Regions from separate parts of the Faecalibacterium sp. i25-0019-C1 genome, predicted to be linked through region 2. Evidence: predicted binding sites of a transcription regulator. Region 2 holds the regulator's gene; the other holds the start of a gene.
The links. The regulator Rex, encoded in region 2, represses fermentation and respiration genes when NADH is low (regulators of the CRP and FNR family bind a similar motif). The targets are predictions, from matches to a motif close to ATTGTTAANNNNTTAACAAT.

Region 1: the regulator Rex is predicted to act here: its motif matches at 1,644-1,663, upstream of ACGHUK_RS05300 (butyryl-CoA:acetate CoA-transferase).

What each region holds. Positions count from the first base shown of each region.
Region 1 covers NZ_AP031428.1:1,072,011-1,075,424, forward strand. Annotated here, with positions in the region: gene ACGHUK_RS05295 (AI-2E family transporter) at 1-60, opposite strand, end outside; gene ACGHUK_RS05300 (butyryl-CoA:acetate CoA-transferase) at 109-1,455, opposite strand; gene coaD (pantetheine-phosphate adenylyltransferase) at 1,969-2,475, shown strand; gene ACGHUK_RS05310 (acetyl-CoA C-acetyltransferase) at 2,555-3,414, shown strand, end outside.
Region 2 covers NZ_AP031428.1:2,459,260-2,462,673, reverse strand. Annotated here, with positions in the region: gene ACGHUK_RS12130 (thymidine kinase) at 224-841, opposite strand; gene ACGHUK_RS12125 (redox-sensing transcriptional repressor Rex) at 1,092-1,733, opposite strand; gene ACGHUK_RS12120 (ClpP family protease) at 1,995-2,675, shown strand; gene ACGHUK_RS12115 (DNA translocase FtsK) at 2,778-3,414, shown strand, end outside.

The sequences.
Region 1 (3,414 bases), 1.4 Mb from region 2:
TCCAAATCCTGCCAACATCCCGTAGAGATAGGGCTTGATGTGCGGCTTTTTGTCCATCATGATAGACTCCATTTCAGCCGCGGACAGCAGGAATCCCCGCGGCACTTATCAGATTTTGTTGCTCCTGCGCCAGATGTGCATTTTTTCGGCTTCCTTGATCAGGTCTTCACGGAAGTCGGGATGTGCTACGCTGATCAGAGCTTCGGCCTTTTCCCAGGTGGTCAGGCCCTTCAGGTTCACGCAGCCGTACTCGGTGCACAGGTAGTGGATGTTGGCACGGGTATCGGTGACGATGCTGCCGTTTTCCAGAGTGGGACGGATGCGGCTCTCCAGCTGGCCGGTCTTCTTATTAAAGAAGGTAGAGGACAGGCAGATAAAGCTCTTGCCACCCTTGGAAAGGTATGCGCCCAGAACGAAGTCCAGCTGACCGCCGGCACCGGAGATTTGCTTGAGGCCTGCAGTCTCGGCGTTCACCTGACCGAACAGGTCGATGTCCACAGCGTTGTTGATGGAAATAAAGTTATCCAGTGCGGAGATGCTGCGGATATCGTTGGTGTAGTCCACGGGTGCAGACATGCACTCCGGGTTATCGTTCAGGTAATCGTACATTTTCTGGGTGCCGGCACCGAAGGCGTAGACCTGACGGCCCTTGTCCAGCTGCTTGCATGCACCGGTGATCTTGCCGGCCTTGGCGATATCCACAAAGGCATCCACATACATTTCGGTGTGCACGCCCAGATCCTTCAAATCGCTCTGTGCGATCAGGCTGCCGATGGCATTGGGCATACCGCCGATGCCCAGCTGCAGGCAGGCACCGTTGGGGATCTGCGGAACGATCAGGTTGGCAACCTTCAGATCCACTTCGGTAGCAGCACCGGGAGCGGCCATCTGGCCGATGGGCGGGTTCTCGCCTTCCACGATGCCGGTGACCTGAGAAATGTGGATGCAGTTCTCCATGCCGCCAAGGCAGCGGGGCATGTTCTTGTTGACCTCAACGATGATCTTCTTGGCTTTTTCGCACACAGCACCCAGATGAGATGCACTGGGGCCGAAGTTGAAGTAGCCGTGCTCGTCCATGGGGGTCACCTGGAACACCGCCACATCCAGCGGATCCGGGCTTTCGCGGTAGTAGCGGGGCAGCTCGGAATAACGGATGGGGGAGTAGAAGGAGAAGCCCTGTGCAATGGCCTTGCGCTCAATGCCGCCCATATGCCAGCTGTTCCATGTCATGTGTGCAGCGGGATCGTCGATCTGGAAGATCGCGGGCACCCACATCAGGATGCCGCCGCGGAAGTTGACACCTTCCAGCTCAGGCAGACGCTTTGCGATCTCGGCATCCACCGCCACAGGGGTGTTCACAGCCCAGCCGTAATCCACCCAGTCACCGCTTTTGACCAGTGCGGCAGCCTGAGCGGCGGTCATTTTCTTCTGAGCATACAGTTCCGTAAAATCCATTATAAACCATCCTCTCCTATAATAACATAAAGGAATTGTAAATTTATCATTTACTCTTCCTGCACGGACAAATCTTTGCAGGATGTTTACCACCTGTTGGCAATTTGAACACAGCTCTGACACAGGCGGATGATATCCTGATAACCAGCAGAAGGCAGCTGTCGGACAGGGCAGCAGATCTGCACAACTTAGTTATAACATTAACAATGTGTAGAATCAATAGTTTATCGAGAAAATTTTGACCGACTGGCAATATGGACAAAATTCGCGGAGTTTTTGGACGATTGTTTGGTGCTGAAAAACCAAAATCTTTGCAAAAGGACTTGATAAAATTTTGACGATATGGTTTACTTATAGCGTAGCAAGCAGCTGCGATGCAGCACGACATTGATTGTTTAAATTTTAACGATAAAACGTACAGCTTGCACAAAAATCTTGCACCCAAGACTGGAAAGTGCTATCATGGCAGAACCAAAACGCGCTTTTCACAGCGCTCAAGGAGGACACCAGACGATGGCAACAGCAGTTTATCCCGGTTCGTTCGATCCGGTCACAAAAGGGCATCTCGATATCATCAAGCGCGCAGCAAAGATCAACGATCATCTGATCGTGGCGGTGCTCAACAACAACGCAAAGAATCCGCTGTTCACCGTGGAGGAACGCGTGGAGCTTTTAAAGGAATGCTGCAAGGGCATCCAGAATGTTTCGGTGGAGAGCTTCGACGGCCTGACCGTGGAGTTCGCCAAGAAACGGCACGCTTCGGTGATGGTGCGGGGCCTGCGGGCGGTGACGGATTTTGAAAACGAGATCCAGCTTGCGCAGACCAATCACGCACTGATGCCCGGCATCGAGACCATGTTTCTGGCAACGAGCATCAAGTGGAGCTACCTTTCTTCCACCATTGTAAAAGAGGCAGCTTACTACGGCAGCGACATCGGTAAGTTCGTCACACCCAATGTGGAAAAGGCGGTCAACGAAAAGTATGCGCTGATCCGGCAGAAAAAAGACCCCGAGACCTAATTTGTAAAAGCGCTTACGGGCGTTTTGATAAAAATGGCTTACGAAAAGTAACACATACACAATTCAGGAGGCTATTCACATGAAAAAGATCGTTATCGCATCTGCATGCCGTACCGCTATTGGCAAGTTCGGCGGCACTCTGGCAAACGTTCCCGCAGTTGAGCTGGGCTCCATCGTCATCAAGGAAGCTCTGAACCGTGCAAACGTCGCTCCCGAGCAGGTCGATCATGTCTACATGGGCTGCGTCATTCAGGCCGGTCTGGGCCAGAACGTCGCTCGTCAGGCTGCTCTGAAGGCTGGCCTGCCCATCGAGACCCCGGCTGTCACTGTCAACGTGGTGTGCGGCTCCGGTCTGAACTGCGTCAATATGGCTGCTCAGATGATCGAGGCTGGCGATGCTGATATCGTGGTCGCAGGCGGCATGGAGAACATGGACATGGCTCCCTTCGCACTGCAGAAGGCTCGTTACGGCTACCGCATGGGCGCTCCTATGGGCAAGAGCGAGATCGTGGATACCATGGTCAACGATGCTCTGTGGGATGCCTGCGGCTTCAACAAGCACATGGGCATGACCGCTGAGAACGTCTGCACCAACGAGACCTATCAGAAGAAGTACGGCTACAGCCCCATCACCCGTGAGATGCTGGACGAGTTCTCATACAACAGCCAGCTGAAGGCTGACAAGGCCATCAAGGACGGCGCTTTCAAGGACGAGATCGTTCCCGTTGTGATCAAGGGCAAGAAGGGCGACACCGTGTTCGATACTGATGAAGGCCCCCGTCTGAGCGCTCCTGAAGTGCTGGCAAAGCTGAAGCCCGCTTTCACCAAGGACGGCATCGTGACCGCCGGCAACTCTTCCGCCATCAATGACGGCGCTGCTGCTCTGGTCATCATGAGCGAGGAGAAGGCTAAGGAGCTGGGCGTGAAGCCTCTGGCTAC
Region 2 (3,414 bases):
ATATCAATAGCGCAAAAAATGTGCACTCTGATATATCAATTGTTTGCGGCGGGCATCCGGCACCGGTCTTCGGGCATGGAAATCGGTGCTTTTTCGCCCTTTGGGGGGGTGAAGAAGCACCGACAGCGACATATTTTGCGCTGTTGTGTGGACTGCGCCTGTGGGCCGGGAATAAAAAAGAAAGGCTGCCGTGTCGTTGAACACAGCAGCCTTGTATACAAGTTTATTCAACCCGCGAAGCAGCTTTTTCGGCGTAGAACGCGCGCTTTGCCTTGAAATAGCACTGGGGGCACATGCTCACGTACTGCACATCGTTTTCCAGATCGATGGCCACCTGCTCGCCCTCAAAGACGAATCTGCCGTTCACTCTGCGGCAGTTGCAGATGGCCTTGCGGCCGCAGGTGCAGATAGTCTTCATCTCCTCGATGGTGTGGGCCAGCTCCAGCAGGCGGGTAGAGCCGGGAAAGCCCTTAAGCGAAAAATCTGCCCGCAGGCCGTAGCAGATCACCGGAATGTTCAGGTCCACCGTTACCATGAACAGCTGTTCTGCCTGCTGCGCAGTGAAAAACTGGCTCTCGTCGCACAGCACGCAGGCCAGCGGCGCACCGTCAGCGTTGGCCGTGCGCACGGCCTCGAACACGTCCGTCTCCGGCGGGATCAGCAGATCAGCCTTGCGGCGCACGCCCAGACGGCTCACCAGCTCACCGCCGCCCTTGGTGTCCACCTGTGGCTTGAGGATCAGCACCCGCATCCCCTGTTCTTCGTAGTTGTGGGCTACCTGCATCAGGGCGGTGCTCTTGCCGCTGTTCATCGCGCCGTAACGGAAATACAGTTTTGCCATTTGAAAAACTCTCCTTACAGAAAGAACCCTCTCAGCCAAAGCCTGACGGCTTTGCCAGCTCCCCCGATGGGGGAGCTTTTCTGCATCTTCCGGGCAGGCTGTCCTTCGCCGGAGAAGCAGAAACTTTCCCGTCCCCACTCATAAAGCTCCCCTTTCGGGGGAGCTGTCGAGCGTATGCGAGACTGAGAGGGTTCAGCGGCATCTCAGGCTTTGACTGAGAGGGTTCTCTTATTACTTACAATAGGTACGTTCAGTCCTGATTGCGCAGGCGGTAGCCAAGGCTCATCAGGCTGTCGCCCAGATGGACGTTCTCCACCACCACATCGGGATACGGCACAGAGAGGTCATAGTGGGAGAAGTTCCAGAAGCCCTCGATGCCCAGATCCACCAGACGGCCGCTGACCTGTTCCGCACCGTCGCGGGGCACACAGAGCACTGCGACCTTGGGGTGATGCTCGGCACAGAAAGACTCCAGCTCGTCGATATGGCGGATCTGGATGCCGCTGATCTCCTTGCCCACCTCGCTCTGTGCCACATCAAAGGCGGCGATCAGGCGGTAGCCGTTGGTGTCGGTGGTGATAAAGCGGCTCACTGCCTTGCCCAGACGGCCGCAGCCGATCAGGATGGTGGGCAGGCGGTCGCCGTTGCCGAACAGCAGGCCTTCCAGAATGGAGAGCAGGTTTTCCACCGAGTAGCCGATGCCCTGCCGGCCATTCACATCGCCGATGCAGTTGAAGTCCTGCCGTACCTGCGAAGCGGTGGTGCCCATCTGAGCAGCCAGCTCGCGGGAGGAAATGCTGTTGATGCCGTCCGCCTGCAGAGAGCACAGATAGCGGTAATATTTGGGAAGACGCTTGATAACGGGAAGCGAAGCCCTTGCAGGAGTGTTCATAGAATACTTTCTCCTTTCGCTCTATTGCAGTACTTGCCGCAGCTGCCTGCTTTACAGATGCGGCACAGAGAAACCCCGATCCGTTTACGGGTTCATATTGCAGATATTACAGTCAATTATTTAAAGTATACTGCACCGATGGAGAATGTCAAATCATTCTCAAAAAAATTTTATGAAATGTTACCGCTTTTTTGCTGCAGCGGGTCTGCATAGCCCGGCACAGGCTGGGGAATGCTGACAAAAAACGCAGGAGGAAAGCATATGAACGATGAAACGCAGCAGACCGATGCGCGTCGGCTGGAAAAAGAAGAGATCGAGGATCTGGGCACGGTCACGCTGGCCCGCGGGGAGCATGTGATCCACTGCCTGACCGTCATCGGCCAGATCGAAGGCCATTCGGAAGCGCCGCAAGGCCAGAAGACCACGAAGTATGAGCATGTCATCCCGCAGCTGGTGGCCGCGCAGGAGGATCCTCGCATCGAAGGCCTGCTGGTGCTGCTGAACACGGTAGGCGGTGATGTGGAAGCGGGCCTTGCGCTGGCGGAGCTGATCGCCAGCGTGTCCAAACCCAGTGCAACGCTTGTGCTGGGCGGCGGGCACTCCATCGGTATCCCGCTGGCCGTCAGCGCCCGGCGCAGCTTCATCGTGCCCACAGCCACCATGACCGTGCACCCGGTGCGGCATTCCGGCGTCATTCTGGGGGTGCCGCAGACCATGCGCAGCTTTGAGCAGATGCAGCAGCGCATCACCGGCTTCGTAGCGGCCCACAGCGGCATGACTGAAAAACGCTACACCGACCTGATGCTCCACACCGGCGAGCTGGTGATGGACATGGGCACCGTGCTGGATGGACGCCGGGCCGTGAAGGAAAAGCTCATCGACGAGCTGGGCGGGCTTTCGGATGCGCTGGCGTGGTTGTATAAAGAGATTGAACGCAAATGAAGGCCGATTTTGTACAACAATAGGTTTGCCAATTTCTTCCCTGCGTGGTACAATAATAAAATCAAATAGTGTGTCTACTACAAACGCGGGGAACAAAGAAACATGGCAACAAAAAAACGTAAAACGACAACACGGCGCGCAGCATCGCGCAAAAAACGCGCAGAACAGCGGCTTCCGGCGGGGCTTGGCACCCTGTTTGCAGGCCTTTTGCTGGTGGTGCTGGCCTTTGTGGAGGGAGATTCGGCATGGAAGGCCCTGCACGATGTGCTGTTCGGACTTTTTGGCTGCGGCAGCTTTGTGCTGGGCGCGGCAGTGTGCTGCCTTGCTGTGCAGTATACCCGGGGCGAAGACCTTCTGCCCAAGATCTTCAAGCTGGTTCTGGGGCTGGTGTTTGCCTGCGGCACGGTGATCGTTTTTTCCGATATCCAGCCGCAGGGCATGTCGGCATTTCAGATGACGGCTGCCTGCTACGCAAACGGCGTGAATGCATGGATCGGCGGCGGTGCGCTGGGCGCACTGCTGGGCGGCAGCCTGCTGCTGCTGTGCGGACGGCCTGCGGCAACCCTTATCATGATCGTGCTGGCACTGTGTGTCAGCCTGTACATTTTTGATCTGACCCCGGCAGAGGTGTGGCAATGGCTGTGCGCTGCGTTTGGCGGCGTGCACGCAAAGGGTGCGGCCATGGCGCAGCAGAGCGCAGCCCGCCGCGCTGAACGTGCCGCTGCCCGCGCGGCAGAAG